2 regions of the Micromonospora sp. NPDC048930 genome follow, and region 1 is predicted to be linked to the other one. Evidence: riboswitches for the same ligand, from Rfam matches in the RefSeq annotation. Region 1 holds a riboswitch; the other holds the start of a gene.
What was found. Region 1 has a riboswitch for ZMP and ZTP ahead of ACGFI9_RS11530 (glycine hydroxymethyltransferase). Riboswitches for the same ligand answer to the same signal wherever they lie in the genome.

Region 1 (15,221 bases):
CAGGGTGGCACAGAGCCGGCGCACGGCCTCGGCGTACCGCTGGTCGGCGTCGGCGTACCGGTTGGCGCGGCGGGCGAACGCCGGATGCCAGGCGGGCAGGTCGATGAAGCGGACCTGCGCCCCGGCCGCCCGCCCGGCGGTCAGCGCCACCCACTCCGGCGAGTACGCGCAGAACGGGCTCCATGAGGCGTGCCGCCGGCCCGCGTCCCGGTAGGTGCTGAACACCGCGATCGGCAGCTCGTGGTCGAGCAGCAGCTCGTCCATCCGGTCGTTGAGGTCGGCCGGCCCCTCCACCAGCACGTACGCCGGGCGCAGCGCGGCCACGGTGGCCGCCACCAGCCGGGCGCAGGCGGGGCTGTGGTGGCGGACCCCGAGGAACGCGACGCCCCCCGGCGTGTCGCCCGCCATCAGCCGGGCAGCAGGTGCCGGGCGTCGTGCAACGCCTGCCACTGCGCACCCGACCGGCGGGACACCTGCTGTTCCAGGTAGCGACGCAGCCGGGCCAGGTCGTCCGCGTCGTCCTTGGCGGCGGTGCCGGCCAGGCAGGCCACCAGGTCGGCGGCGTCGCCCGCCTCGCCGCGCAGGAACCAGCCGCGCAGCCCGACGGCGTGCGCCACCGAGACCGCCTCGGCGGTGCTCATCACCGACGACAGCCGCTCCATCGCGTCACCCCGCTCGGTGACCCCGGTACGCAGCTCGCGGAAGGTGGTCACCAGCACCTCCAGCACGTCCCGGCGTGGCGGCACGGTCACCCCGGAGCGGCGCAGCAGCTCACCGGCCTCCGCCTCGACCAGCTCCAGCTCGGTGGCCAGGTCGGGGATGGGGAAGACGGTCTCGAAGTTGAAGCGCCGCTTCAGCGCGGCGCTCATCTCGTTGACGCCCCGGTCGCGGGTGTTCGCGGTGGCGATCACGTTGAAGCCCTCGCGGGCGAACACGGTCGCGTCCCGGCCGGGCAGCTCGGGGATGGCGAGCACCCGGTCCGACAGCGGGGAGAGCAGGCAGTCCTGCACCTCCAGCGGGCAGCGGGTGATCTCCTCGAAGCGGACCACCCGCCCCTCGGCCATGCCGCGCAGCAGCGGGGCCGGCACCAACGCCCGCGGCGACGGGCCGTCGGCCACGAGCAGGGCGTAGTTCCAGGAGTAGCGGATCTGGTCCTCGGTGGTGGCCGCGCCGCCCTGGATGGTCAGCGTGGAGTCACCGCTGATCGCGGCCGCCAGCAGCTCGGACAGCAGCGACTTGGCGGTGCCGGGCTCGCCGACCAGCATCAGCCCGCGACTGGTGGCCAACGCCACCAGCGCGCGGTCGATCAGCGACGGGTCACCGACGAACTTGCGCCGGATCCCGGCGGCCGGGTCGCCGAGGATGAACCGGCGGGCGGCCCGCAGGCTCAGTGCCCAGCCCGGCGGCCGGGGGTCGGTGTCGTCGGCGGCCAGCTTCGCCAGCTCGTCGGCGTAGCGCACCTCGGCCGGGGGCCGCTGGGCGCGCTCGGCGGTGGGATCCGTCGCGGTCACCGGGTCACCTCCGCCAGGTCGCGCAGCACCTCGGACGCGGTGATCTCGTCCAGGTCACCGAAGCGGACCTTGCCGTCGCGGCCGTACCACTCCCCCTCGGGACGGTCGTTCACCCAGATCGCCTCGAGCTTCTGGTCGGGGAACATGTCCACCACGCCAACGGCGATGCCCGGGTCGAGGTCGATCACCAGGGCGCGCCCGCCGGGCAGTTCCCGCTCCAACCAGCCCTGCACGCCGGCGTCCTGGGGCGCGCCCCGCCGCCAGCCCCGCCGTTCCAGGCTGAGCAGCCGGCCGGCCGGCACCGAGACGCCCATGTGCCGGTGCAGCAGCCGCTCGTCCCGCTCGGCCTCGGTGAGCCGGTGCACCTCGCGGCCGAGCTGGACGAAGGGCTGGAGGATCTCGTAGTCGGCGAAGAGCTCCGCCCAGGCGGGCATGGCCGCGCCGAGGTGCACCGGGTGCGCGATCACCACGGTGCCGTCGTCCGGCAGCAGGTACGTCTCGTCGTCGACGTCGGCCAGCGTGCGGTCCTCGGCGACCCGGAACGCGGTGACCACGGCGCCGGCGGAGTCCACGGTCGCCCAGACCAGCCGCCGGACGATGTGCCAGAGCAGTGGGTGCGCCAGGAAGTAGCGGCGGAAGTCGGCGACCGGCCAACGTCGACCGGCCACCATGGCCGCTTCGAAGCGGCGGATCTGGTCGGCGGCGAGGGTGCGGACGTCCTTCTTCAACCCGACGAACCGCTGGTACGCCGCCGGCGCGAGCGCCTGGTCGTCCCGGGCGCCCGGCTTGGGCAGGTCCTTGCGGCGGGCCCCGGAACCGTCCACCACGTACGGCTTGAGCTGCTCGTCGAAGCCGACCGTGAACCGTCGCGGTCCGTAATCGAGGACCAGGCTGCCGTCGGCGTCGAGCCCGAGGTCGGGCACCAGCCGGTCGCCGAGCTGCTCGGAGTCCAGGCCCAGCCCGGCGGCGACCTCGGTGACCTTCGCCGCCGCCCGCTCCCGCAGCCCGCGGAACTTCACCTTCTGCGAGATGCCGTAGAGGTGCATCAGGGCCACATCGGTGCCGATGCCGGCGAGCACCTCCAGGCCGGTGACCGCCCGGGCGTGACCGCCCTCCCCGGGCCAGGCCCGGATCAGCGGGGCGAGCCGGCGGGCGGTGCCGTCGTCGCCGATCAGGCCGAGCGCGGTGAACGCCCAGCTCTCCTTCGACGGCGCGCCGGCCGCCTGCCAGCGCTCGAACAGCGCCCAGGCGAACTCGGCCAGCGAGAGCGGGTCGCACACCTCGCGGACGATGCCCACGCCCGGGTAGGCCTCACCCGGCTTGGACACGGCGAGCATGGTGCAGAGGTGACGCAGCGCGTCGACGGGCAGCGCCGCCGAACGGTCGCGCAGCAGCACCGGCGGCAGCAGCACCGGGTCCAGCCACTGCGGCAGGGTGGGCATCCGGGCGGGAAGCTGCTCCAACGGGTCGGCGTCGAGCATCGCCGTCGCCGCCGCGAGGGCCTCCTCGCCGTACTCGCCGGCGGCGTCGAGGACCGTGTCCCGGTGCTCGACGGCGACCAGGCGCAGCGCCCGCTCGGCCGCGCGTCGGCGCGGCCCGGGTGTGCCGAGGGCGGCCGGTAGCAGCGCCCGCGTGGCGGCAGCCGGGTGCCGCCGGAACCAGGCCCGCGCGGTGGAGCGGACCGACTTGAGCCGGTCGAGCCAGTCGGCCATCAGGTCGGCGACCTCGCCGTCGGCGACCGGCAGCAGCACCTCGTGGACTGCCTGTGGCGTGGTGCGGGCCAGGTGCAGCACGGCCGGCAGCGCGTCCAGCTCGTAGCGGCCGACCAGGCGGCGCAGCCACTGGTCGGCATTCCAGCTCTCGGTCGGCCGCCAGGCCGGCAGCAGGGGCCGGGCAAGCTCCTCGGTGGCCCGGGTGAAGAAGTGGACGGACTCGTAGTCGCCCGCCGTGCCGGCGGCCACCCGCCCGCCGAGCACGGTCAGGTCGTCGCCCCGCCAGTACCCCGCCCAGCCCGGCACGACGGCCGCCCAGCGTTCCCGCTCGCCCGGCTGCCAGACCAACGCGGTCCTGTCGGGGCGGGTCAGCCCGGTCACCACCGGGGGCGCGACCCGTCGGCGCTTCACCAGCCAGGGGGGACTGAGCAGCACCGGCGGCAGCCGGTCCGGCCCGGCGACCGGGACGGCGGTGGCGCCGTCGCCGGCGACCTGCGCGACCCGCGCCTGCCCCACCGGGTCGAGCCCCGGCAGCGCGGCGTCGACCGCCGTCGGGTTCGTCAGCACGTGCCCGCGCAGCAGCGTCGCGGCCTCCCGTCCGGCGGCGGTGCGCTCGCCGGCCGCCTGCGCCAGCAGGCGGACCCCGCGCACCGGGAAGCGGCGGAGCATCTCCAGCGCCCCGGCCTGGACGTACTTACGGTCCAGGCGGGCGAGGAGCAGCGCCATCGCCTCGTCGGTCGGGAGCGCCGCCAGCAGGGACACCAGCCGCTGCTGGCCCTCGGCGCCGAGGTTCTCGCGGTCGAACCACTCGGCCAGCAGGGGCGCGATCGCCGGTCCGATCGCGACGGTCCCGGTGACCACGACGGCGGGGTCGTACATGAGGGAGTAGACGGAGAGGTGGCCGGCGAGGGCGGCGAACCGTTCGACGTCGTCGACCGCGCAGAGCAGCAGCTCGACCAGGAGCCACTCGCCGGCGGGGTCCACCGCGGCCACGTCGTCGGCCACCCAGTCCCGCTCGGTCGGCAGCAGGAACGAGGTGACCACCCGGGCCGGCAGCGGACCCGACCGGTAGCCGGCGAGGGCGGCGCGGATCCCCGCGTACTCCTCGTCGCTGGCGACCGCGAGGTGCGCGCGGATCCGGCGCAGCACGCCCAGCCGCAGGTTCCGGTAGCCCCACTCGGCCGTGTCGGTGCGCACCCGGCGCAGCCCGCTGGTGCCGCCGTGGCCCGCGCCGACGGTGATGGTGGCCTGCTCGGCCAGCGCGGCCGCGGCGCCGACCGGGCCCAGCTCGGCGACCAGCAGGTCGCCGATCGCCCGCCCCTGCTGGTCGCGGTCACGCCAGCCGACCACCGCCGCGGCGGCCACCACCAGCACCGCCGCCCCCAGCGGGGTCGGCTCACCGGCGAGGTACGCCCGCAGCGCGGCGCTCAGCTCCGGGTCCTCGGCGTGCCGGGCCACCGCCTCCAGCTCCGCCGCCAGTGGTGCCAGCACCTGCTGCCCGGCGGCGCGGCCCTTGGCGCTGCCCGCCAGGGCCGGCCCCGGCACGCCGCCCCGGCGCGGGATCAGCAGCCGCCGCCAGCCGGCCGGCACCACGAACGTCTCCTCGTCCGGCAGCTGATCGGCCGTCGCCTCGCCGGGCAGCTCACCGGCGGTCGGCGCGGCCGGCGCGGCGGCCTCGGCGGTGACCGAGGGCCGCGCGGCGGCGCTGCCGGACTCGACGTACCCCTTGCGGAGCTTCTCCGCGATCAACCGCTCGGCGTGCGCGGCGGCCTCGGCGGCGGTGTCGAGTTCCTTGGCCTGCGTCCGGCCCTCGGCACCGATCCGTCCGTAGCGGACGGTCACCGTGGTACCGGTCTGGTCCACCTCCCAGAACTTGGCCGCGTTGCCGCTGACGAAGTCGAATCTGCGCACGCCGTCTCCTTGATCACCCGCAGTGTGCGGGGACCATAACCGGCCCCACCGACAGCGCGGCGACAGGAGGTCAGCTGACGAGCAGGACGCCGGCCGCGACCAGCGGCAGCCCGACGAAGAGGAAGATCCCCACGCCGGTGAGGACGCGACCGCCGCCGCCGGTCTCCTGCTCGGGCGCGAGCCCGAAGGTGGCCCGGGCGTCCAGCATGCCGATCCGACTCAGGGTCAGGTCGCCGGTGACCCCGAGCAACGCCCCGACGACGACCAGGGCGACGCCGAACCGGTTGACGAAGTCGCCGCCGGCCACCGCGACCCACGCGCCGGCGGCGACGGCGACCACGACCAGCGCGATCACGAACAGCACGCCGGCTTCCCGCAGACCCTTGAGGACCGTCATCGGTGACTCCGTCCCGTCGCGTCGGACGGGACATTGTCCTCCATCGACGCGTCCGCCCGCTGCCCCGTACGGGACAGCGGTCAGTCGGGCCGGCGACGCGGGAGCTGCGTGCTGCCGGGACCGGCCACGACGAGACTCGTCGGTCCGGTCCCGGCGGCGTCGGTGCTCAGCGCCCTTCCTGCTGCATGCGGTTCATCAGCATCTGCTTGCCCTGGTCACCGGCCTTGCGGTTGTTCTCCTGGATCTTGCGGAACCAGCTGGCGAGTTCCGTGTCGCCCCGCTGCTCGGCGTCGGAGATGTACGTATCCATCCGGTAGATGTTCTCCAACGACATCTGCAGCGTGTGGATCAGGTCGTAGTTCTTGTCCCGAACCGGGCTCATCTGTTCCTTGGTCATGGTTGCCACGGCTTACCTCCCCTGTCCGTGTCGGTCGAGCCAGCGGTTACCCCGGGTCGGGCGGTTCACGCCACCATCTCGCGACGGGGACGGTGGGCGGATCGTCCCCGAGGTGATCCGCCGGCCGGCACGGTTACCCGGCGCGGGGGCCGGGTACCGGTTGCCGCATGGCGGAACTGGCGGCGCTCTGGATCGTCCGGCACGGCGAGAGCACGGCGAACGTCGCGGCGACCGCCGCCGAGGCGTCCGGCGCCGAGCTGATCGACCTCACCCACCGGGACGCCGACGTGCCGCTGTCGCCCACCGGCGAGGAGCAGGCCCGGGCGACCGGCCGCTGGCTGGCCGGGCTGCCGGCCGGGCGCCGGCCCGACGTGGCGGTGGTGTCGCCGTACCTGCGCGCGGTGCGGACCGCCGAGCTGGCGCTGGCCGGCGCCGGCGTCCCGGTCACCCGGGACGAGCGGCTGCGCGACCGGGAGCTGGGCATCCTCGACGGGCTCACCCCGCACGGGGTCCGACGCCGCTACCCGTCCGAGGCGGAGCGCCGGGCCCGGCTGGGCAAGTTCTACTACCGGCCGCCCGGCGGCGAGTCCTGGACCGACGTGGCGCTGCGGCTGCGTGCCCTCCTCGGCGACCTGCGCCGTGACCATGCCGGCGGGAGGGTGCTGCTCTTCGGCCACGACGCGCTGGTCTTCCTGCTGCGCTACCTGGTCGACGGGCTGACCGAGGAGGAGCTGATGGCGCTGACCCGGCAGCACGTCATCGCCAACTGCTCGATCACCGGCTGGTCCGCCGACGCGTCCGGCCGGTTGGCCCTGGAGCTGTTCAACGACGTCGCCCACCTGCATCGGCAGGGCGCGCGCCCGACCCGGGAGGACGAGGTCCATGCCGAGCCGGTCTGACGTGATCACGGCCGCGCTGCTGCGGGACTGGGCGCTGCCCGTGCCGACGGGCGGCAAGGAGGCCCGCGGCACGGTGCTGGTGGTCGGTGGGTCGCGGTTCACCCCCGGGGCGGTGCTGCTCGCCGGGGTGGCCGCGCTGCGCGCCGGGGCCGGCGTGCTGCAACTGGCCGCCGCCGAGTCCACCGCCGCCGCGTTGAGCATCCAGGTCCCCGAGGCGCTCGTGGTCGGCCTGCCCGAGATGGACGGCGGCGCGGTGCGGGGCGACCCGGGCGACCTGCTCGGTGGCCTGGTGGCCGAGGCGGACGTGGTGGCCGTCGGCCCCGGGCTCAAGGACATCGACGCCACCCGGGGGCTGGTGCACCTGGTGCTCGACGCGGCCGGTCGGGAGACGTCGCTGGTGCTCGACGCGTACGCCCTCGGCGCGCTCAGCCACGAGCCGGACCTGCTGGTCGGCTCGGGCCGCAAGGTGGTGCTCACGCCGAACCTCACCGAGGCCCGGCACCTGCTCGACCGCGAACCGGGCGACGACCTCGACGCCGAGGCGGTCGAGTTGGCCCGCCGGTACGACGCGGTGGTCTCGCTCTACGGCCACATCGCCACGCCGGACGGGCGGTGCTGGCGGGAGGAGAGCGGCGACGCCGGCCTGGGCACCTCCGGCAGCGGGGACGTCCGCGCCGGGCTCCTCGCCGGCCTGCTGTCCCGGGGCGCCGAGCCGGCGCAGGCCGCGTGCTGGGCGGCGTTCGCGCACGCGGTGAGCGGCCAACGCCTGGTCCCCCGGTACGGGCGGATCGGTTTCCTCGCCCGCGAACTGCTGGACGAAATCCCCTACACGTTGGCCACCATCTGACGGCTGTTGTTCGTCCATTCGGGTGTGTGTAACACCACACCCGGCTCCCTACGCTGGTCCCTCAAAGGCGAGCAACCTGCTCGTTTTCCGCCGGCCCGCTTCCCACCAGGGAGTGTGGCCCGGCCGGATCGGCCCCCTGGGAGTCTGTGTGAAGAACCTTCGTCGCAAGACACTGGCCGCCGCGTCCGCCATGACGCTCGGCGTCGGCCTCGCCCTCACCGGCGGGCTGGCTCCGGCGGCGGCCGCCGGACCGGACACCTCGTATCTGGTCCTCGCCCCGCAGGGCGCCAACACCAGCCAGGCCGCCGCCCGCGTGGCGGCCGCCAACGGCACCGTCGTGGCCAGCTACGACCAGATCGGCGTGCTCGTCGTCCGCTCGACCAACCCGAACTTCGCCACCGACGTGGCGGGCGCGGGCGTCGAGTCGGTCGCGTCCACCGCCGGCCTGGGCACGGCCCTCGACGAGGGGGAGACCGTGGAGGTCTCCGCGGCCGACGTCGCCAACGCCACCGGCGACCCGACCAAGGAGCCCATGTACGGCCAGCAGTGGGACATGGACATGATCCACCTGCCACAGGCCCACGCGGTGACCACCGGCAGCTCGAACGTCGTCGTCGGCGTGCTGGACAGCGGCATCTCCAGCAGCCACCCGGACCTGAAGACCCAGATCGCCAAGGACAAGAGCGTGTCCTGCATCGGCGGTGTGCCCAACACCTCCGAGGCGGCCTGGAACCCGACCACCAGCGACCACGGCACCCATGTGGCCGGCACCATCGCCGCCGCCGTCAACGGCGAAGGCGTGACCGGCATTGCGCCGGGCGTCAAGGTCGCCGCCGTCAAGGTGGTCAACGACGCGCAGTTCATCTACCCCGAGGCTGCGATCTGCGGCTTCGTCTGGGCTGCCGACCATGGGATGCAGCTGACCAACAACAGCTACTACATCGACCCGTGGGAGTTCAACTGCCGCAACGACGCACGTCAGCGCCCGATCTGGCAGGCGGTGCAGCGGGCCATCCGCTACTCGCAGTCCAAGGGCGTGCTCAACATCGCGTCCGCGGGCAACTCCAACGTCGACCTGGCCCACAAGACGGTCGACACCGGTAGCCCGGACGACGTGCCCGAGGACCAGCAGGAGATCCGGGACATCAACAGCGCCTGCCTCGACCTGCCGGCCGAGGCTCCGGGCGTGGTGACCGTCTCCGCGGTCGGTCGGACCGGCGCGAAGAGCTACTACTCCTCGTACGGCCTGGGCGTGGTGGACGTGACCGCGCCGGGCGGCGACACCCGGTTCCGGACCCAGGGTGTGCGCTCGACGCTGAGCGACGGGATCCTGTCGACGACCTTCAACACCGCCACCCGCACCAACGGGTGGGGGTACAAGCAGGGCACCTCGATGTCCGGCCCGCACGTCACCGGCGTCGCGGCGCTGGCGCTGTCGGCGCACCCCGGGCTGACCCCGGGCGCGTTGGCGGCGTTCCTGGAGGGCACGTCGGTGGCGCAGTCCTGCCCGGCGGGCGTCTACAACCCGGTTCCGCTGATCTCGTCCGGCCCGCACGCCTACGACGCGACCTGCTCCGGCGGCGCGCGTAACTCGTTCTACGGCGCCGGGATGGTCGACGCCTACAACGTGGTGAAATAGCGGCAGCGGCAACCCCGGTGGGGCCCGGCGACGCGTCGCCGGGCCCCACCCGTTTGTCCAGCTCCGGCCGAGGGTAGGGGGGCGACATCAGCCGACTCTAGGAGGTCACGGGTGTCCACCGATGCCATCGTCCTGCTCAAAGAGGACCACAAGGAGATCCGCCGCCTGTTCAAGGCCTTCCAGGACGCGGAGGACGCTCCGGCGAGCGAACGCCAGGAAATCGTCAAGCAGATCCTCGAGGCCCTCACGGTGCACACGTACCTGGAGAACGAGGTGATGTACCCGGAGGTCCGCCGGCTGGTCCCGGACATCGAGGACGACATCCTGGAGTCGTACGAGGAGCACCACGTCGCGGACGTGCTCTGCTTCGAGCTCTTCACGCTGGACCCGGACGACGAGCGCTACAACGCCAAGACGACCGTGCTGATCGAGAGCGTGCTGCACCACGTGGAGGAGGAGGAACAGGAGTGGTTCCCCAAGGTCCGCGAGGCGCTCGGGCGCAACCAACTCCAGGAGATCGGTGAGCGCATGATCGAGCTGCGGAAGAAGGCGCCGAAGACCCCGGCCGCGCCGAAGGCGCTGAAGAAGTCCCTGGACGCGGTCGTCGCCTGACCCCGACGGCGGGACCCGGCCCTGGCCGGGTCCCGCCAGGTCACCCCGGTCGCCGGGGCGGCCGGGGCGGACCCGGTAGGATCGGCGCGGGCCGTGACTGGCGCGTGGGGATGGAGAACCATCGGGAAGCGGTCCCGTCATGAGGACGCACGCCGAGCGCCTGGGCCTTCCGCACGTCACCAGGAGGTCGCATGTCGCTGAACGCCGAATCCACCGCCTTCCGCAGCGCGCTGGAGGTGATCCGCGCCGTCGAGCCGCGGGTGGCGGACGCCATCGGGGCGGAACTGGCCGACCAGCGCGAGTCGCTCAAGCTCATCGCCAGCGAGAACTACGCCTCGCCCGCCACCCTGCTGGCCATGGGCAACTGGTTCAGCGACAAGTACGCCGAGGGCACGGTCGGCCGCCGCTTCTACGCCGGCTGCCAGAACGTCGACACCGTCGAGGCGCTCGCCGCCGAGCACGCGAAGGAGCTGTTCGGCGCCGCGCACGCGTACGTGCAGCCGCACTCGGGCATCGACGCCAACCTGGTCGCCTTCTGGGCGGTCCTGGCCGACCGGGTGGAGTCCCCGGCCCTGAAGAAGGCCCAGGTACGCCAGGTCAACGACCTCACCGAGGCGGACTGGTTCGCGCTGCGCCGCGAGCTGGGCAACCAGCGGATGCTCGGCATGTCGCTGGACGCCGGCGGCCACCTGACCCACGGCTTCCGGCCGAACATCTCCGGCAAGATGTTCGACCAGCGCAGCTACGGCACCGACCCGGCCACCGGCCTGATCGACTACGACCGGGTCGCCGAGGCGGCCCGCGAGTTCAAGCCGCTGATCCTGGTCGCCGGCTACTCGGCCTACCCCCGCAAGGTCAACTTCCGGATCATGCGGGAGATCGCCGACTCGGTCGGCGCCACCTTCATGGTCGACATGGCGCACTTCGCCGGCCTGGTGGCGGGCAAGGTCTTCACCGGCGACTTCGACCCGGTGCCGCACGCGCACATCGTCACCACCACCACCCACAAGTCGCTGCGCGGCCCGCGCGGCGGCATGGTGCTCTGCGGCCCGGAGCTGGCCGACCAGGTCGACCGGGGCTGCCCGATGGTGCTCGGCGGTCCGCTGCCGCACGTGATGGCCGCCAAGGCGGTGGCCCTGGCCGAGGCCCGCCGCCCCGACTTCGCCGACTACGCGCAGCGCATCGTCGCCAACGCCCAGGCCCTCGCCGAGGGGCTGCTGCGCCGGGGCGCGAAGCTGGTCACCGGCGGCACCGACAACCACCTGGTGCTGATCGACGTCTCCGGGTACGGCCTGACCGGCCGGCAGGCCGAGCAGGCGCTGCTCGACTCGGGCATCGTGACCAACCGCAACGCGGTCCCGCAGGACCCGAACGGCGCCTGGTACACCTCCGGCATCCGGATCGGCACCCCGGCGCTGACCACCCGGGGCCTCGGCACCGCCGAGATGGACGCCACCGCCGAGCTGATCCACACCGTGCTCAGCCAGACCGCCCCCGGCGAGTCCAAGGCGAAGTACGTGCTCGACCCGGCCCTGGCCGACAAGGTGAGCAAGCAGGCCAGTGAGCTGCTGGCCAAGTTCCCGCTCTACCCCGCCGTCGACCTGGGCTGACCGGCCTCCTGCCTTTCCCCGACGCCCCGCCCGGCCCCACCCGGCGCGGGGCGTCGCCATTTCCCGCTCAGGGGCATGATCGCGCTCAATCCGGGATGTAGTGGGGTCGGAGAGCGAACGAGGCTACTGGATCGTGGATCTAGTGTGATGGGCGGTCAGGACGTGGCGCGGCGGCGGAGGGCGCGGAGGCGGTGCAGGACCTCGGTGCCGCCGCGGCCGAAGTGGTCGTGCAGCGCGCGGTACTCGGCGTACAGCTCGTCGTAGGCGGCGGCCCGGGCCGGGTCGGGGTGCCAGGTCTCGCGGCGCGGCGCGGCCATCGCCGCCGAGGCCGTCTCCACGTCGGGGTACGCCCCGGCGGCCACCGCCGCGTGGATCGCCGCGCCCAGCGCGGCCGGGTGCGCCGTGTCGACCACGTGCAGCGGCCGGCGCAGCACGTCGGCGTAGATGCGCAGCAGCAGCCGGTTGGCGGTCAGCCCACCGGCGGCGGTCAGCTCGTCGACGCGTACCCCGGCGGCCTCGAACGCCTCGACCACGGTGCGGGCCCCGAACGCGGTCGCCTCCAGCAGGCACCGCCAGATCTCCGCGGGCCGGGTGGCCAGGGTGAGCCCGACCAGCACCCCGCTCAGCTCGTGGTCCATCAGCACCGAGCGGTTGCCGCTGTGCCAGTCCAGCGCGAGCAGGCCGTGCCCGCCCACCGGCTGGTCGGCGGCGAGCGCGTCGAGCAGTTCGGGCACCGGCACGCCGCGCCGCCGGGCCTCCTCGGCGTACCCGGCGGGCAGGGCGCGGTCCAGGTACCAGGCGAAGATGTCCCCGACGCCGCTCTGCCCGGCCTCGTAACCCCACCGGCCGGCGGTCACCCCGCCGTCGACGACGCCGCAGACGCCCGGCACCTCCCGGCAGCTGTCCGCGTTCATGATCAGGCAGGTGGAGGTGCCGAGCACGGCGAGCATCCGCCCGGGCGCGACCGCGCCGGCCGCCGCGGCGGTGACGTGGGCGTCGACGCCGCCGGCGGCCACCGCTGTCCCCCCCACCAGCCCGGTCCACCGGGCCGCCTCGGGGGTCAGCCCACCGGCCCGGCCGCCGGGCGGCAGCAGCTGACCGTCGATCTTCGGCAGCAGCGCGGGCAGCTCGGGGTGCAGCGCGGCCAGGAAGTCGGCGCTCGGGTACCGCCCGTCCTGCCGCAGGCCCTTGAAGCCGGCGGCGGTGGCGTTGCGGGTCGGGCGTCCGCAGAGCTGCCAGACCAGCCAGTCGGCGGTCTCCATCCACCGCTCGGCCCGGTGGAAGACCTCCGGGTCCTCCTCCAGCGCCTGGAGGGCCTTGGCCAACTGCCACTCGGCGGAGACCCGGCCCCCGTAGCGGGGCAGCCAGGACTCGCCCCGCTCGGCGGCCAGCGCGGTGATCCGGTCGGCCTGCCGCTGCGCGGCGTGGTGCTTCCAGAGCTTCGGCCAGGCGTGCGGGCGCCCGCGCAGCACGGTCAGCTCGGCGAGCGGGGTGCCGTCGGCGCGGGTGGGCAGCATCGTGCAGGAGGTCGCGTCGAGGCCGATGCCGACCACGTCGGCCGGGTCGACGCCGGCGGCGCGGACCGCGGCGGGCACCGCCGTACGCAGCACGTCCCGGTGATCGGCCGGGTCCTGCAGCGCCCAGTCCGGAGGCAGCGGCGGCCCGTCGGGCAGCCGCTCGGTGAGCACCCCGTGCGGGTACGGGTGGACGGCGCTGCCCAGCTCCGCGCCGTCGGCCACGTCGACCACGACGGCCCGCCCGGAGAGCGTCCCGAAGTCCACCCCGACCACGTACCGACCCACCCGTGGCTCCCTCCCCCACCGCCGGGGGTCGGCGCTGGGGGGACAGGCTAACGGGTCAGCGCAGCGGCCGCTTGAGGTGGTAGCGGTGCACCTCGGTGCTGCCCTGCACGTTGTTCACGTCCTCGGCGGCGGAGACCAGCTCCCAGCCCTCCCGGCCGACCCGGTTGAGGTGCGCGATGGCGGTGTCGCCGTACGCGGTCACGTCGGTGCGCGACCCGTCCGGGGCGTACCAGACGAACGACACGTGGAAGTTGCGGCCCTGCCCCTGATAGCGGCGGACCAGCAACGCGTACTCCCAGGCAACCATCCGTCCATTATCTACGGACGGATCTTCGCTCGGGAACACGGGTGGTGGCGGAACGACGACACCGCGCTGTCACGCCGGGGCGGTGAGACCGGCCAGCTCGGCCCGGGTGGGCGGGTCCGCGCCCCGCCGCCCGCAGGTCCACGCGGCCACCGCGGCGGCCTCGCCGAGTACGGCGTCGAGCAGCTCCGGGCCGGCGGCGCGCAGCGCGGAACGCCGGGCGGCACCGAGCAGGTCACGCTCGCTCAGCGCGGCCAACAGTCCCGCGGTGAACGCGTCACCCGCGCCGACGGTGTCCACCACCGCCACCCGTGGCGCGGCCACCCGCCGTGCTCCCTGCCGGGTGACCACCAGTGCCCCGTCCGCGCCGAGGGTGACCACCACGAGAATCGCGCCCAGCTCCAGCCAGCGCCGGGCCACCCGGTCGGGCGACTGTCCCGGGTGCAGCCAGTCCAGGTCCTCCCGGCTGACCTTGACCAGGTCCGAGACCGCGACCAGTTCCTCGACCCGCCACCGGGCCCGCGCCGCGTCGCCGGTCAGGGACGGGCGGCAGTTCGGGTCGAAGCTGATCGTCGCGCCTGCCCGCCGCTCCCGTACCAGCGCCAGCACGTCGTCGGCGCCCGGTTCGAGGACGGTGGCGAGCGACCCGGTGTGCAGGCAGGCACTGCCACCGGCCACTCCAGCGAGGTCGGGGAAGGACCGCCACTCGATGGCGAAGTCGTACCGGGCCTGCCCGTCGGCGCCCACCTCGGTCCGGGCCACGCTGGTGCGCGGCAGGTCCGGCACCGACGCCGGATCCAGCCGTACGCCGCTGCCGGCCAGGTGGGCGCGGAGCAGCCGCCCGTACGCGTCGTCACCGAGCTGGGTGAGCAGGGTGGTGGGCTCGCCGAGGCGGGCGAGCGCGACCGCCACGTTCGCCGGGCTGCCACCCGGGTGGGCGGTCGCCTCGCCCGTCGGCTCCTCGATCAGGTCCACCAGGCTCTCGCCGACAACCGTGATCAACTGTCTTCCTTTCCCGGGCCACCTGGACCCGGTCGCATCGGCGGCGGGTCAGCCCGCCCGCCGGCCCGGCGTCTCCTCGATCGTGGTCGCGCCGGTCATGATGGCCACCGCCTCGGGCATCGTGTGCGACGCCGGCGTGACCACGCCCGCGCACCGGCCGAGCCGCTGGATGTGGATCCGGTCGGCCACCTCGAACACGTGCGGCATGTTGTGGCTGATGAGGATGACCGGCAGCCCCCGGGTGCGCAGCTCCTCGATCATCCGCAGCACCTGGTTGGACTCCTTGACGCCGAGCGCCGCGGTGGGCTCGTCGAGCACGATCACCTTGCTGCCGAAGGCCGCGGCCCGGGCCACCGAGACCGCCTGGCGCTGGCCGCCCGAGAGGGTCTCGACCGCCTGCGCCACATTCTGCAGCGTGCCGATCCCGAGGTCCGCGAGCGCCTGCTCCGCCTCCCGGCGCATCGCCTTCTGGTCGAGCATCCGGAACACCGAACCGAGGACTCCCCGTCGGCGCTTCTCCCGGCCGAGGAAGAGGTTGCTCGCGATGTCCAGCGCTGGCGCCACGGCCAGGGTCTGGT
Region 2 (15,221 bases), on a different contig from region 1:
GCCGACGGGCGCACCGCCACCGTCGAACTGGACGATCTTGGGCAACCGCCGGCCGAGTTGCACCCGGGTGAGATCGACGTGGACGGCGACGGTTTGTACGTGCGGGCGCCCGTGGTCGGTGCCGGGCCGCCCTGGACCTATCGCTGGCGGTCGGCGGCCCGTTGACCGCAGCGCCAGGGCGGGTCGGACTCGACGTGGTCCGTCCGGCGGGTGCCGCCGGTCGTCGGCGCGGAGCCGGCCCGGTCGCTGTTCGGCGCGCTCGCGGTCGTGGGGGCGCTGCCCGCCGCTGTCCCCGTGCGGCCCGGCGGCCGGCTGCCCGTGGCTGGTGGCCCCGAGTTGCGCCGTCGAGGTGCGGTCGCGATGGCAGGATCGCCGGGATGCGGGTGGGTACGGCGCGGGCGGTGGCGGTCGGCTGGGTGCGCGAGCGGGTGCGGCGGGATCCGGGTATCGGGGGCGCGTTCTTCAGCGGGTCGACGGTGGGGTTGCCGGATGACGCGGTGCTGCCGGCGTCGTCGGACGTGGACGTGTTGCTGGTGCGGGACGGTCCGGGCGCGAAGCTGGGCAAGTTCCGGCACCGGGGGGTGCTGCTGGAGGTCAGCACGGTCAGCTGGGACGAGTTGGGTGGGCCGCGGGACGTGCTCGGGTCGTGGGTGTTCGCCCCGTTCTTCCGTACCGACACGGTGATCGTGGATCCGGCGGGTCGGCTGGCGGCGATCCGGGAGCGGGTGTCGGCGGGGTACGCGGATCCGGTGTGGGTGCGGCGGCGCTGCGCGGGGGTGCGCCGGCGGATCGAGGCGGGGCTGCGGCGGCTGGACGACGCGGCGCCGCTGCACGAGCAGGTGCTGGCGTGGGTGTTCCCGACGTCGGTGCTGGCGTTGCTGCCGGTGGTGGCGGGGCTGCGGGATCCGACGGTGCGGCGGCGGTACGTGCGGGCCCGGGAGGTGCTGGCCGGGCACGGGTTCGCCGACCGGTATCCGGAGTTGTTGGCGACGTTGGACGGCGGTGGGGTGGGGCCGGGGCGGGTGCGGGAGCACCTGGCTGGGCTGGCGGTGACGTTCGACGAGGCGGCGCGGGTGGTGGGTACCGGGTTTCCGTTCCGGGCGGACGTGAGCGTGGCGGGTCGGCCGGTGGTGGTGGACGGCGGCGCGGAGCTGATCGGAGCGGGCGCGCACCGGGAGGCGATGTTCTGGATCGTGGTGACGTACGCGCGGTGTCACGCGATTCTGGCGACGGGCGCCCCGGCGCGGGAGCGGGTGTTGCGGCCGGCGTTCGAGGCGGCGGTGGCGGACCTGGGCGTGCTGTCGGCGGAGGATCGGCGGCGCCGGGCGGACGGGCTGCTGGGGTCGCTGCCGGGGTGGCAGCGGGTGGCGGATGCGATCGTCGGGCGCGGTGTGGCAGGCTGAGGTGGACGCGACTGGCGGCACGGGGATGGCAGCAACCATCGGGGAGCTTCGTCGCGGGGGTCGACCGCCTGGGCCTCCGCGGGCGAGGTGTGGCATGTCTTCTTCGGGTGCGACGGCCCGGCTGCTGCCGGGTGGGCCGGTGGCGGAGCAGGTGCTGGCGGAGGTCGCCGATCAGGTGGCGGCGCTGCGCGCGGCGGGGGTGACGCCGGCGTTGGCGACGGTGCTGGTGGGTGACGACGACGCCAGCGCCGGGTACATCCGGATCAAGCAGCGGCAGGCGGCGGAGCTGGGTTTCGACTCGCCGCACGTGCACCTGCCGGCGTCGGCGTCGCAGGCGGATCTGCACGCGGTGCTGGAGGACTTCAACTCCGACAAGGGTGTGCACGGGGTGCTGGTGCAGTATCCGATCCCGGGGCACCTGGACTACGACCGGGCGCTGGCTGTGCTGGATCCGGACAAGGACGTCGACGGGATGCACCCGGTGAACATGGGCCGGCTGGCGTTGGGGCTGCCCGGGCCGCTGCCGTGCACCCCGGCGGGGATCGAGGCGCTGCTGGCGTTCCACGGGGTGCCGGTGGCCGGCCGGGAGGTGGTGATCCTGGGTCGGGGCGCCACGCTGGGGCGGCCGTTGGCGATGCTGCTGGCGCAGAAGCGGCCGACGGCGAACGCGGCGGTGACGGTGGTGCACACGGGGGTCGCGGACTGGCCGCGGTACACCCGGCGGGCGGAGATTCTGGTGGCGGCGGCGGGCGTGCCGGGGATCGTGCAGCCGGAGCATGTGCGGCCGGGCGCGGTGGTGGTCGGCGGCGGCGTGCGGTACGAGGGGCGGCGGCTGCTGCCGGACGTGGACGAGTCGTGCGCGCGGGTGGCGGGGGCGATCACGCCGCGGGTCGGTGGGGTGGGCCCGACGACGGTGGCGATGCTGTTCCGCAACGCGGTGCGGGCGGCGCAGCGGGCGGCCGGGCTGGGCTGAGCCGGGTCAGGGTGTGTTGACGGGGCGGCCCAGCCAGGTGGAGAGCCAGTCGAAGGCGGGTGCTTCGACGGCTCGCCAGGTGGACGGGTTGTGGCCGCCCCCGTCTACGTAGCTGGTGGTGAGGGCGATCGGTGGGCGGGCCAGCCGGCTCAGCGCGCGGGTGTCGTGCATCGCGTGGTGGTCGGCGCGGCCGCAGGACAGGTAGAGGGCGACGGCGGGGCGGGGCAGGTGTTGCAGCCGCCAGATGTCGTTGTTGAGGGTGTGTTCGGTGCCGTCGCCGATGGTGAGGCCGGGGTCGGCGTAGCCGGAGAGGCTGGCCGCGGCGGCGTACCGGTCGGGGTGGCGTAGTAGCAGGTTGGTGGCGCAGTAGCCGCCGGCGGACAGGCCGGTCAGGCCCCAGGCGTTGCGGTCGGTGCGTAGCCGCAGGTGGGTGGTGGCCCAGGCGGGCACGTCGGCGGTGAGGAACGTTTCGGTTTGCGGGCCGTGGGTGAGGTTGACGCATTCGGTGTCGAGCATGGTGTTGGGCGTCTGGTAGGGGAACAGCACGACGGTGGGGGCCATCCGGCCGGCGGCGATCTCCCGGTCCAGGTGGCCGGGGGCGTCGAGCAGTTGCAGCCAGCCGGCGGGTGAGCCGGGGTAGCCGTGCAGCGCCTCGATGACCGGGAAACGCTGCTTCGGGTGGGTGTCGTAGGCGGCCGGCAGGTAGACGTACATGGGCAGGTTGAGGCCGCTGGCGGTGCCGGGGACGGTGACGGTGAGGACCCGGCCGCCGTGGTGGCCGTCGGCGCCGGTGGGGATGGCGGTGGTGCCGGTCGCGGCGGCGTCGGGCGAGCCGAGCAGGTCCGCCCACCTGGTGTACGTGGCGCTCTGCCGGTTGGCCCAGGCCAGCCCGACTGCGGCGGTGGTGGCGAGGCAGAGCAGACCGGCGACGGCTCGCACGGCGTGCCGCCGTGGGCCGTGCGGCGTGTCCCAGATGGCGGCGAGGAGCACGGCGGCGGCGACGGCGAGCGCGACCGCGGTGAGCTCAGTGGGGATGCTGTCGGGTGACATGGGTGTCTGCCGTCGAGGGTGGGTTGGCCGGTGGGTGCGGGTGCCGGGGGTGCTGCGCGGGCGGGATCAGCGGGGCGGGGGCGGCCAGTGGCGCCGGGGTGTGCTGGCAGGCCCACCGCAGGGCGGCGGGCAGGCCCCGGCCGGGGCCGGCCGGGAGGTGGGTGGTGGCCGCGGCGGTGGGTGCGGTGACGGCGAGGGCTTCCCCGGTGGGCAGGGCGGGCGGGGTGCGGGCGGGGGTGTCCGCGACCAGGGCCAGGGCCGGGTAGCGGTCGGGTGCGGCGTGCACGACGGCGTCGGCGAGGGCCTGCCGGCGGGTGGTGGTCACCAGGGCCCAGCTGTGGCCGGTGACGCGCAGGTCGCGGGCGAGGCTCAGCGGTACGGCGCCGGCCAGGACGCCGGGGTCGACGGTGGGGGCGGGTCGGGTGAACACCAGCACGGCGGGGCCGGCGGTGACGGCGGCGCGGGCGGCGTCCTGGTCCTCGGTGGGGGTCCAGCGGTCGTCGTCGGCGACGACGAGGACGGCCGGGTAGCGCCAGTCGGGGTGGCGCAGGTAGCCGGCGGGCACCACGACGGTGGGTGGGGTGGCCAGGTGCCAGTCCTGCCAGCCGGTGGGCCGCCAGTCGACGGTGACCGGGGTGTCCGGGTCGGTGGTGCGGTGGCTGAGCCAGCGGTCCAGTCGTCCGGGGTGGTCGTCGCGGCCGGCGGTGGTGTTCCCGCCGGTGTGCAGCAGGTCGTTCCAGGAGGTGTAGAACTGCTCCTGCCGGTTGACGGCCAGGCCGACGGTGAGCAGCACGAGCAGTTCGGTGAGCAGGACGGCGGTGGGGCGGACCAGCAGCCGGGCCCGGCGTACGCGGGGCCAGCCGACCACGGTGGCGCCCGCGGCGGCGAGGGTGGCGGCCGTGGCCAGGGCGAGCAGCGGTATGCCGGTGAGGGACACCTCGTGCCTCCCGTCGTCGCACCATCGTTACCACGGTCGCCGCCGCGGCCGGTGGGGAATGCCCGGCCCGGGGTCGGGGCGAGGGTGATTGTGATCCGGTCGGCTGGGTGCCGGCCGAGGGGTGCCTGGGAGTGGGCTGACGGTGTGGTTCAGCCGAGGTCGACGACCAGCGGCCGGTGGTCGGAGATCACCGACAGCGGGGTGTCGACGGCGGTGACGGGTGGCAGCCGGTGCCGGTCCTGCCGGTCGGCGAGGATGTGGTCGAGCTGCACCCGGGGCTGCCCGGCCGGGTAGGTGGGGCGGCGGCCGAGGGGCGGCCAGCCGGACAGCAGCCCGGCGGGGCCGGCGGGGAGGTTCAGGTCGCCGAGGAGGATCCGCGGGGCGGGTAGCGCGCGCAGGGCGCGTACCACGCGGCGCAGTTGCAGGATGTTCCAGCCGGGCACGAAGGACAGGTGGGTGGCCGCGACGGTCAGCGGCCCGTGCGGGGTGTCCAGGACGGCGGCGAGGACGACGCGGGGTTCGTCGTGCAGCAGCACCAGTCCCCCGCCGGCGCCGGGTACGTAGACCGGGGAGCGCACGGGGGCGGGGCGCAGGCGGGTGACCTGCCAGGAGCGGACGGGGTACCGGCTGACCAGGCCGACGCCGTAGAGGGGTTCGCCGTGCCCGTCGTCGTCGTGGGTCAGCGGACGGAACCGTTCGCCGGGGGTGCCGACCACGGCGGCGGCGAAGTGGTGCTCGGGGGCGTCGAGGGCGCGGGCGGCGATGGCGGTCAGGTCGAGCTTGCCGCTGCGGGACTGGTCCCGGTCGACCTCCTGCAGGGCGAGCACGTCGGCGTCGAGCGCGGCGACGGCGCCGGCGAGCCGGTCGGGGTCGACGAGCCCGTCGGTGAGGGAGCGGCCGTGCAGCAGGTTGAACGTGGCCAGGCGCACGAGCACACCCTACGTCCCCGTGGCAGGCTTGCCGGGTGCTCAAGCTGCTGCTCTGTTCGATGCTGGTGTTCGTGGCGCTGGGGTCGGCGGGCCTGTGGTTGCGGCGGCGCCGGGGGCGCTGAGCGGCGGTGAGGCTGGCCACAGCCGGCCTCGTCGCGGCGGTGGTGGTGGGAAGAATGGCCGCCCGTGGATCCTGTCTCGCTGACCACCCTGTTGACCGCGGCCGCCATGGCGGGCTGGGTGGATGCCGTGGTCGGGGGCGGGGGCCTGTTGCTGTTGCCGGCGCTGCTGGTGGCCGCGCCGGGGGTGCCGGTGGCCACGGCGTTGGGCACGAACAAGCTGGCCGCGATCTTCGGTACGTCCACCGCGGCGCTCACCTACGCCCGGCGTACGAAGCTGGACTGGGCGGTGGCCGGTCCGTCGGCGGGCCTGGCGGTGGTGACCGCCGGGTTGGGCGCGGTGCTGGCGGGGGCGGTGCCGGCGGGCGCGTACCGGCCGGTGGTGCTGGTGGTGCTGCTGTCGGTGGCGGTGTTCGTGCTGACCCGGCCGCGGTTGGGGGTGGTGGCGTTGCCGCACCGGCGCACGGGGGCGCGGGTGGCGGCGGCGGTCGCGGTGGCCGGGCTGGGCATCGCCCTGTACGACGGGTTGATCGGGCCGGGCACCGGCACGTTTCTGGTGTTGGCGTTCACCGCGCTGGTGGGGGCGGATTTCGTGCACGCCTCGGCGATGGCGAAGGTGGTCAACGCCGGCACGAACCTGGGCGCGCTGGTGGTGTTCGCGATGACCGGGCACGTGTGGTGGCTGCTGGGTGCGGCGATGGCGGTGTGCAACGTAGCCGGAGCCGCGCTGGGCGCGCGGATGGCGCTGCGGCGCGGCTCCGGCTTCGTGCGGGTGGTGCTGCTGGTCGTGGTGGTGGCCCTGGTGGGCAAGCTGGGCTACGACCAGTGGATGGCGAGCTGACCCGCTCGCCTCAGGCGTGCCGGACGACGTCCTCGTAGTCCAGGCGGGGCAGTCGGGGGAACCAGGCGTCCGGGCCGGGCTTGCCGATGTTGACCACGAGCAGGGACCGCCAGCTGCTGTCGGCGAAGAACTCCTTGTCGAGGCCGTCGGCGTCGAAGCCGGCCATCGGGCCCGCGGCCAGGCCGGCGGCGCGGACGGCGAACAGCCAGTAGCCGATCTGCAGGGTGGCGTTGAAGCGGGCCATCCCCTCGCGGGCGACGGCGTCGGCGGCGAGGCCGTCGCGCATCTCCGGGCGGATCGGGAAGACCCGCGGGATGAACTCGTGGAAGTCGGTGTCGGCGGCGAGGACGGCGACGACGGGCGCGGTGGCGGTCTTGGCGCGGTTGCCCTCGCCCATGTGGGCCAGCAGCCGCTCGCGGGCCTCCCCCTGCCGGACGATCAGCACCCGCAGCGGCTGCGTGTTGGCGGCGGTGGGCGGGTACTTGGCCAGCTCGAAGATGGCCCGCAGCTGCTCGTCACTGACCGGCTCGTCCGTGAAGGTGTTCGCGGTGCGGGCGTCGGTGAACAGCTGCGCCTGCGCCTCGGGGTGCAGGGTGATGAAATCGCTCATATCGGTTCCTTGTTCCGGGCTTGCCCCTCCGACATCGAGAGGGGCTAGCTTTTTAGTAGTGCCTTCCGGGACGAGGGTAGCGCGTATCCTGGAGAGGTGACAGTCAGGCCGGAGGTGGGCGGCGAGCCCCGCATGTGTGACCAGGGGCTGGCCCAGGCCTTCGCGTTCCTCGGCAAGCGCTGGAACGGCGTCCTGCTGGGCACCCTCGCCGCCGGGCCGGCCGGCTTCGCCGAGCTGGGCCGGGCACTGCCCGGGATCAGCGAGTCGGTGCTCTCCGACCGGCTCGGCGAACTGTGCCGGGTCGGCCTGGTCTCGCGCACCGTGCGGGAGGGTCCGCCGGTCGGGGTCAGCTACGAGCTCACCGAGCGCGGCGCCGCCCTGCTGCCGGCCCTGGACGCGCTCGCCCGCTGGGCGCACGAGAACCTGCCCGCCGAGCGGGGACGCGCCGGCGGCTGCTGACCGCCGCCATGTGATCATGGCCGGGTGCCCGTACGCGCCGAACACGACCGGGCCGTCCTGGCCGAGCTGCTGGGACGCGACCCGGTGCTGCACGCCTACCAGCTGGGCGACCTGGACGACTTCTTCTGGCCTTACACCTCCTGGTACCGCCGCGGCGACCAGGTGGCCCTGCTCTACCACGGCGTCGAGCTGCCGACCCTGCTGGCGTTCGCCCCGCCGGAGCGCACCGACGAGATGGCCGCGCTGCTGACCGAACTGGCCCCGCTGCTGCCGGCCCGGCTGTGGGCGCACCTCTCCCCCGGCCTGGACGCCACGGTGGCCCGCTGGTACGAGCCGACCGACGCCGCGCCGCACCACCGGATGGCGTTGACCGACCCGGCCCGGCTGGCCCGGGTCACGCCCGCCGGGCAGGTGCTCGACCGCGCCGACCTGCCGGCGCTGCACGCCCTCTACGCCGCCGCGTACCCCGGGAACTGGTTCGACCCGCGGATGCTGGACACCGGCCAGTACGTGGGGATCCGCGCCGACGGCGACCTGGTGGCCGTGGCCGGGGTGCACGTCTGGTCGCCCACCTGGCGGGTGGCCGCCCTGGGCAACGTCACCACCCACCCGCACGTGCGCGGCCAGGGCCTGGCCGGCGCCGCCATGGCCGCGCTCTGCGCCCGGCTGCGCGAGAGCGTCGACCACGTCACCCTCAACGTCCGGGCCGACAACACCGCCGCCGTACGCCTCTACGAGCGGCTGGGCTTCACCCGGGTCGCCGACTTCACCGAGTGCGGGCTGCGCCGCCGCCCGTGACCGGCTGACTCCAGCTCGGCGCGTCCGCCGCCGCGCCGCGACCTGGAGCCGTCGTCCGACAACCCCGGCTCGGCGCGTCCGGCGCCGCGCGCCGACCGGGTGCCGTGGCTGCCGTGTCCAGTCGCCACGCCGGGTCGGGAAACCGACCGTGAGCTGGGCAAGTGTCGGACCGGTCCGGGCCCGACGAGCCCCTAGCGTCTGCCTTCGAGGCCGCGCCCGGGGCGGGCGCGGCGGAGCCGAAGGAGACACGATGGGTTTCACAGCGACACCCCGGGGGCGACGAAGGGCGGTGACCGTCGCCGCCGCCGTGACCGCGATGGTGACCGCGGCGGCCACACCCGCCTGGGCGGCGCCCGGCGTCGACCCGGCCACCGTGGACCGGGCCGCCGACCCCGGCGCCACCATCCCGATCAGCAAGGTCGTCTCGACCCCGCCGATCCCGCCGAACCCGGACGTGGTGCTGCTGGTCGACACGACCGGCAGCATGGGCCCGGCGATCGCCAACGTCCGCACCAACCTGCAACAGGTGATCGACAACGTGCGCGGCGCGCAGCCGAGCGCCCAGTTCGCGGTCGCCTCCTACCGCGACGAGGGTGACGGCGCGGAGCTGTTCCGGGTCCGGCAGAACCTCACCGGCGACGCCACGGCGCTGCAGGACGCGGTCAACGGGCTGGTCGCCGGCGGCGGCGGGGACACCCCGGAGGCCTGGGTGAACGGCCTGTTCCAGGTCTCCGAGGGCGGGATCGCCTACCGGTCAGGCAGCAGCCGGATCGTGGTGCTGGTCGGCGACGCCCCCAGCCACGACCCGAGCGCCGGGCACACCCTGACGCAGGCCACCGCCGCGCTGCAGGCCGACGACGCCCGGGTCCTGGCGGTCGACGTCAGCGGCGGAGGCGGCGGGCTGGACGCCCTCGGGCAGGCCACCACCGTGGCCAACGCCACCGGCGGCCAGGTGATCGGCAGCGCCCCGGACACGGTCACCGCGGCGATCCTGTCCGGGCTGCACGACCTGGACGTCACCGTCACCCCGACCGTCACCTCCTGCGACCCGGGCCTGTCGGTGAGCTTCGACGCCGCGTCGAAGACCCAGCAGAGCGGCACCGACGTGCCGTTCGCCGAGACCATCACGGTCGCCGCCGACGCCGCCCAGGGCGCCACCCTGCACTGCACGGTGGAGTTCCTGCTCAACGGCCTGTCCGGCGGACCCGCGTTCGTCGAGCAGATCAGCGTCACGGTCAACGACGTCACCCCGCCGACCGTGGTCGTCGACGACCGGACCGTCGAGGCGACCAGCCCCGCCGGCGCGGTGATCACCTACCCGGCGACCGCGACCGACAACGTCGACGGGCTGCTCACCCCGACCTGTGCGCCGTCGTCCGGCAGCACCTTCCCGCTGGGCGCCACCACGGTCACCTGCACCGCCACCGACGCGGCCGGCAACACCGGCAGCGACACCGCGGTGATGCGGGTGGTGGACACCACCGCCCCGACCACCCAGTGCGTGCCGACCAACAACCCCAGCGGCGACAACACCCCCGGCTCGTACAACCCGGACGGGTTCTACGAGCTGGCCGCCACCGACATCGTCGACACGGCCGTCGAGGTGTACATCGGTGACGCCGCCGACCCGTCGGTGAAGTTCGGGCCGTTCCCGGCCGGCACGAAGATCAAGCTGGTGCAGGCGCCGGGCGCGCAGTCCCGGGTCAAGGACGGCACCGGCGACATCGACTACAAGGTGACCCTGCGCGGCGACGCCGTGATCACCGGCGTGGACGACGCCGGCAACGCCTCGACGGCGACCTGCCTGGTGGCCCCGCCGCCGAAGTGACGACCCGGTCGTGACGCGGGGGTGGCCGGCGGTTCCGGCCACCCCCGCCGTGCGTCAGAGGCCGCGGCTGGGCGAGTGGAACCGGCCGGCGCGGATCTCCCGCAGCGCCCGGCGGCGGGTATCCCCGCGCAGCGTGTCGACGTAGAGGCGGCCGTGCAGGTGGTCGGTCTCGTGCTGCAGGGCCCGGGCGAGGAAACCCCGGCCGGAGATGGTCAGCGGCTCGCCGTGCTGGTCGAAGCCGTGCGCGGTGGCCCGCATCGCCCGCGGGGTCGGGAAGTACAGCCCGGGGATGGACAGGCAGCCCTCGTCGTCGTCCTGGCGCTCCTCGGACAGCTCCAGCGTGGGGTTGATCAGGTGGCCGCGGTGGCCGTCGGCGTCGTAGACGAACACCTGCGCGTTCACCCCGATCTGGGGCGCGGCCACCCCGGCCCGGCCGGGCGCGCCGAGCAGCGTGTCCATCAGATCCTGCACGAGCGCGCGCAGTTCGGCGTCGAAGCTGGTCACCGGCTCCGAAGGGGTACGCAGCACGGGGTCGCCGATGATCCGGATCGGGCGCATAGTCATGCCCGGAAGGCTATCCGTCCGTTACCCGCGCCGGTGCGGGCACCCGCCGCTCAGCCGGCGGTGCGCTCCCGGATCAGGACCTCCACGCCGTCGAGGAGGCGGGCCAGCCCGAACTCGAAGGCGCCGGCCGGGTCGGCGGCGGCCTGGTACGCCTCGCCGGCGGCGGTGCCGACCCGCGCGGCGCGCGGGAACCGCCGGGGGTCGAGCACCTTCTCCAGGTACGGGGCGTGCGCGTGCCACCACTGCTGCTCGGTCATGCCGGTGCGCTGGGTGGCCTCCGCCGCCTCCACGGCGCCGCGGACCGCGCCGTGCACGTAGTTGTCGACGAGGGTGACCACGGCGTCCATCTCCAGGTCGGTCAGGCCGATGCCGTCGACCGCGCGCAGCTCGTAGTCGTACTTGGCGATCAGGTTCGGGCCCAGCGGCGGCCGGGTGGTGGCGACCTGCAGCAGCCACGGGTGCCGCAGGTACAGGGCGCGGTTCTCCCGGGCGATCTGTTCCAGCCGGCCCCGCCAGCCGCCGGGCACGTCGTCGGGGCGGGCGGTCTCGCCGTAGACGGTGTCGAGCATGACGTCGAACAGCTCGCCCTTGCCGGGCACGTGCGTGTAGAGGGTCATGGTGCCCACGCCCAGCCGCTCGGCGACCCGGCGCATGGACAGCGCGGCGAGCCCGTCGGCGTCGGCGACCTCGATGGCCGCCCGCACGATCCGGTCGACGGTGAGGTCGCCGCCCTTGCGGCTGGGCCGGTCCCGGGTACGCCAGAGCAGGGCGAGGCTGCGTGCGGGGTCGCCGGTGCCGCTGTACTCGGTGGTCACCGGCCGACTGTACCGTCACCAATACCGTATGGTGTACGGTACAGCGTACCGGAACGATGGAGCGGGGGCGTGATGCGACGGGACGGACCAGTGATCGAGGCGGCCGGGCTGCGCAAGCGGTACGGCGACCAAACGGCGCTCGACGGCGTGGACCTGGCCGTGCCGGCCGGCACCGTCTGTGCCGTGCTCGGCGTCAACGGGGCCGGCAAGAGCACCCTGGTCCGCATCCTGAGCACGCTGCTGCGCCCCGACGCGGGCGTCGCCCGGATCGCCGGCTTCGACGTACGCCGGCAGGCCGACCAGGCCCGCGCACACCTGGGTCTGGTCGGCCAGTCCGCCGCCGTCGACGAGATCCTCGGTGGCCGGCAGAACCTGGTCCTGTTCGGCCGGCTGCACCATCTGTCCCCCGCCCGGGCCGCGGCCCGCGCCGACGACCTGCTGGACCGGTTCGGGCTCACCACGGCCGCGGACCGGCCCGTCGCGACCTGGTCCGGCGGGATGCGCCGCCGGCTCGACCTGGCCGCCGCGCTGATCGTCGACCCGCCGGTGCTGTTCCTCGACGAGCCCACCACCGGGCTGGACCCGCGCGCCCGGGCCGACGTCTGGGACACCGTCGGTGACCTCGTCACCGCCGGCACCGCCGTGCTGTTGACCACGCAGTACCTGGAGGAGGCCGACCGGCTGGCGGACACGGTGCGGGTGCTCGACCGGGGGCGGATCACCGCCGCCGGCACACCCGAGGAGCTGAAGTCCACCCTCGGCGGTGACCGGGTGGACCTGGTCCTGCACCACCCGGACGACCTGGCGCCCGCCGTCGCCGCGCTCACCGCCGCCACCGGCCACCCGCCCACCGTGGACCGGGCGGCGTTGCGGCTCAGCGTGCCGGCCACCGACCGGGTCGCCGGGCTCACCGCCGTCCTGCGCGCGGTGGAGGCGGCCGGACTGGCGGTGGGCGACGTGGCGGTCCGGCGCCCCACCCTGGACGAGGTGTTCCTGCGCCTCACCGAAGCGCCGGTGGAGGTGACGGCGTGACCACGCTGCCACTGCGCCGGGCCCGCTGGGCGGCCACCGACACCGCCACCCTCACCGGCCGGGCCCTCGCCCACTGGCGTCGCCGCCCCGCCGACCTGCTCGTCGGGCTGCTCTTCCCGGTCCTGCTGGTGCTGATGTTCGGCTACCTGTTCGGTGGTGCGATGGCCGTGCCCGACGGCGCCGACTACCGCGAGTTCCTGCTGCCCGGCATGGCCGCCATGACCATGCTCTTCGGCGTCGAGACCACCTACACGGCGGTCGCCGGCGACACCGCGCGCGGGGTGACCGACCGGTTCCGGTCCCTGCCGATGAGTCGGGCCGCGGTGGTGACCGGGCGGGCCCTGGCCGACCTGCTGCACGCCACGGCGGCGCTGGCCGTGGTCCTCGGCTGCGGCGTCCTGGTGGGCTGGCAACCGCACCGGGGGCCCGTCCGGGCGGCCGCCGCCGTGGCGCTGCTGCTCCTCCTGCGCTTCGCGATGATCTGGCTCGGCGTGTACCTGGCGCTGCTGCTGCGCCGCCCCGAGGCGGTCGCCGCGCTGCAGATCCTGGTGTGGCCGCTGGGCTTTGCCTCCAACGCCTTCGTCGCCCCGGCCACCATGCCGGGCTGGCTCGCCGCCGTCGCCGCCTGGAACCCGCTGTCGGCCACCGTGGCGGCGTGCCGGCAGCTGTTCGGCAATCCCGGCTGGGGCGCCGACTCGTGGCCGGCACAGCACGCGTGGGTGCTGGCCGTGGCCTGGCCGCTGCTGGTCATGGCGATCCTCGTGCCGCTGGCGGTGCGCCGCTGGCGGGAGCTGGGCCGCTGACCGACGCGCCGCTCGGGGCAGGCACCCGCCGGTGGACCCGCCCCGGTGCGTCGGTCAGGCCGGCGGGACGGCGGGGGCCAGGCCGGTGTCGGTGATCCGGTCGCGCAGCGGCCGGCGGCGCAGCGCCGCGAGGACCGCGTACAGCTCGTCGGCCAGGGGTACGGGCAGCTCGGCGTCGAGCTGCCGCATGGCGGTGGTGGTGGCCGCCCACTCGGCCTCGATCACCGGCCGCAGCGCGTGGGCGCGGTCGGTGAGGGTGACGATGCGCTGCCGGGCGTCCGCGCCGGGGCTGAGGGTGACCAGGCCGGCGCGGCTCATCTGGGCGACGGTCTGGCTGGCCGCGGAGTGGGTGACGCCGACCCGGGCGGCGAGGTCGCGGATGGGCAGCGGGCCGTCGGCGAGCAGCACCCGCAGCAGGGGCGAGTAGCGGGGCCGGTAGTCGGCCAGGTCCAGGTCGGCGTAGACGGCGGCGACGTCGCTGTCGAGCAGCTCCAGGACGTGGCGCAGCAGGGTGCCGAGGGCCTCGCGGTCGGGGGCGGCGGTCATGTCCGCTAATGTAACAGCGCTGTTGTATCTGGTGCGTGGGAGGGGACCCGGATGTATCCACCGATCGAGCCGTACGCGCAGGGCCAGCTCGACGTCGGCGACGGCCAGCGGATCCACTGGGAGACGTGCGGCAACCCGGACGGCCGGCCCGCGCTGGTGGTGCACGGCGGCCCCGGCTCGGGCGCCACCCCGTCCTGGCGGCGGCTGTTCGACCCGGCCGCCTACCGGATCGTCCTGTTCGACCAGCGCGGCTGCGGCCGCAGCACCCCGCACGCCAGCGACCCGGCGGTGGACCTGTCGGTCAACACCACCGCCCACCTGCTGGCCGACATGGAACGGCTGCGCGAGCACCTGGGCGTGGACCGGTGGCTGCTCTGCGGCGCCTCCTGGGGCTCGTCGCTGTCCCTGGCGTACGCCCAGCGCCACCCGGAGCGGGTCACCGCGCTGGTGCTGTTCAGCGTGGTCGCCAACACCCGCCGGGAGATCGACTGGGTGACCCGGGACATGGGACGGGTCTTCCCGCAGGAGTGGGCCCGGTTCCGCGACGGCGTGCCCGCGGCCGACCGGGACGGCGACCTGTCCGCCGCGTACGCCCGGCTGGTCAACGACCCGGACCCGCTGGTGCGGGAGCGGGCGGAGCGGGACTGGTGCGCCTGGGAGGACGTGCACGTCTCCCTCGCCGGCGGGTTCAAGCCCGACCCCCGCTACGCCGACCTGGTGTTCCGGGCCGCGTTCGTCCGGATCGTCACCCACTACTGGAGCAACCTCGGGTTCATGCCGGACGGGCAGCTGCTGCGCGACGCCGGCAAGCTCGCCGGCATCCCCGGCGTGCTGGTGCAGGGCCGGCTCGACGTCAGCGGCCCGCCGGAGATCGCCTGGCAGCTGACCCGGGACTGGCCGGACGCCCACCTGGAGATCGTCGAATCCGGCGGCCACGGCAGCGGCCACGGCGTGGGCGAGCGGGTCGTCGCCGCGCTGGACGCGTTCGCCCGCGCCTGACATGGCACCGCCGAGGCATCGCGCCCGGTTCAGGCGGCGGCGAGCAGCGCGCGGACCGGGGCGGCCTTGGCGGCCGCCTCGGCCACCTCGGCGGCCGGGTCGCTGCCCCAGGTGATGCCGCCACCGGCCCACACGTGCAGCCGCTCGGCGTCGGCCGCGGCGGTGCGGATGGTCAGCCCCAGGTCGATCCGCCCGGGCCCCACCCAGCCCAGCGCGCCCATGCTGGCGCCCCGGCCGACCGGCTCCAGGGCGGCGATCCGGTCCAGCGCGGCCAGCTTCGGCGCGCCGGTCACCGATCCGCCGGGGCAGACCGCCCGCAGCAGCGCCGCCAGGCCCAGCCCGTCGGCGGGCGCCGCCGAGACCGTCGACTCGGCCTGCCACAGGTCGCACCACCGGCGTACGGCGAACAGCTCGTCGACCCGGACCGAGCCGGTGCGGGCGACCCGGGCCAGGTCGTTGCGTTCCAGGTCGACGATCATGACGTGCTCGGCGCGTTCCTTGGCGGAGGCGAGCAG

Region 2: linked by a shared signal. The riboswitch ahead of ACGFI9_RS00245 (bifunctional 5,10-methylenetetrahydrofolate dehydrogenase/5,10-methenyltetrahydrofolate cyclohydrolase) and the one ahead of ACGFI9_RS11530 (glycine hydroxymethyltransferase) in region 1 are both predicted to bind ZMP and ZTP.

Annotation. Positions count from the first base shown of each region.
Region 1 is NZ_JBICUB010000003.1:578,113-593,333, forward strand. It holds gene ACGFI9_RS11485 (DUF5682 family protein) at 1-408, opposite strand, end outside; gene ACGFI9_RS11490 (AAA family ATPase) at 408-1,511, opposite strand; gene ACGFI9_RS11495 (DUF4132 domain-containing protein) at 1,508-5,134, opposite strand; gene ACGFI9_RS11500 (hypothetical protein) at 5,205-5,531, opposite strand; gene ACGFI9_RS11505 (hypothetical protein) at 5,698-5,928, opposite strand; gene ACGFI9_RS11510 (histidine phosphatase family protein) at 6,096-6,827, shown strand; gene ACGFI9_RS11515 (NAD(P)H-hydrate dehydratase) at 6,811-7,674, shown strand; gene ACGFI9_RS11520 (S8 family serine peptidase) at 7,823-9,313, shown strand; gene ACGFI9_RS11525 (hemerythrin domain-containing protein) at 9,425-9,925, shown strand; ZMP/ZTP riboswitch at 10,009-10,098, shown strand; gene ACGFI9_RS11530 (glycine hydroxymethyltransferase) at 10,117-11,535, shown strand; gene ACGFI9_RS11535 (ribulokinase) at 11,691-13,337, opposite strand; gene ACGFI9_RS11540 (hypothetical protein) at 13,393-13,644, opposite strand; gene ACGFI9_RS11545 (carbohydrate kinase) at 13,714-14,643, opposite strand; gene ACGFI9_RS11550 (ATP-binding cassette domain-containing protein) at 14,692-15,221, opposite strand, start outside.
Region 2 is NZ_JBICUB010000001.1:31,188-46,408, reverse strand. It holds gene ACGFI9_RS00255 (hypothetical protein) at 1-165, shown strand, start outside; gene ACGFI9_RS00250 (hypothetical protein) at 378-1,403, shown strand; ZMP/ZTP riboswitch at 1,401-1,484, shown strand; gene ACGFI9_RS00245 (bifunctional 5,10-methylenetetrahydrofolate dehydrogenase/5,10-methenyltetrahydrofolate cyclohydrolase) at 1,498-2,376, shown strand; gene ACGFI9_RS00240 (alpha/beta hydrolase) at 2,383-3,426, opposite strand; gene ACGFI9_RS00235 (hypothetical protein) at 3,401-4,363, opposite strand; gene ACGFI9_RS00230 (endonuclease/exonuclease/phosphatase family protein) at 4,513-5,292, opposite strand; gene ACGFI9_RS00225 (sulfite exporter TauE/SafE family protein) at 5,479-6,252, shown strand; gene ACGFI9_RS00220 (malonic semialdehyde reductase) at 6,263-6,862, opposite strand; gene ACGFI9_RS00215 (winged helix-turn-helix transcriptional regulator) at 6,959-7,321, shown strand; gene ACGFI9_RS00210 (GNAT family N-acetyltransferase) at 7,346-8,119, shown strand; gene ACGFI9_RS00205 (VWA domain-containing protein) at 8,370-9,947, shown strand; gene def (peptide deformylase) at 10,002-10,511, opposite strand; gene ACGFI9_RS00195 (TetR/AcrR family transcriptional regulator) at 10,562-11,326, opposite strand; gene ACGFI9_RS00190 (ATP-binding cassette domain-containing protein) at 11,399-12,358, shown strand; gene ACGFI9_RS00185 (ABC transporter permease) at 12,355-13,161, shown strand; gene ACGFI9_RS00180 (MarR family winged helix-turn-helix transcriptional regulator) at 13,216-13,707, opposite strand; gene pip (prolyl aminopeptidase) at 13,759-14,706, shown strand; gene ACGFI9_RS00170 (chorismate-binding protein) at 14,736-15,221, opposite strand, start outside.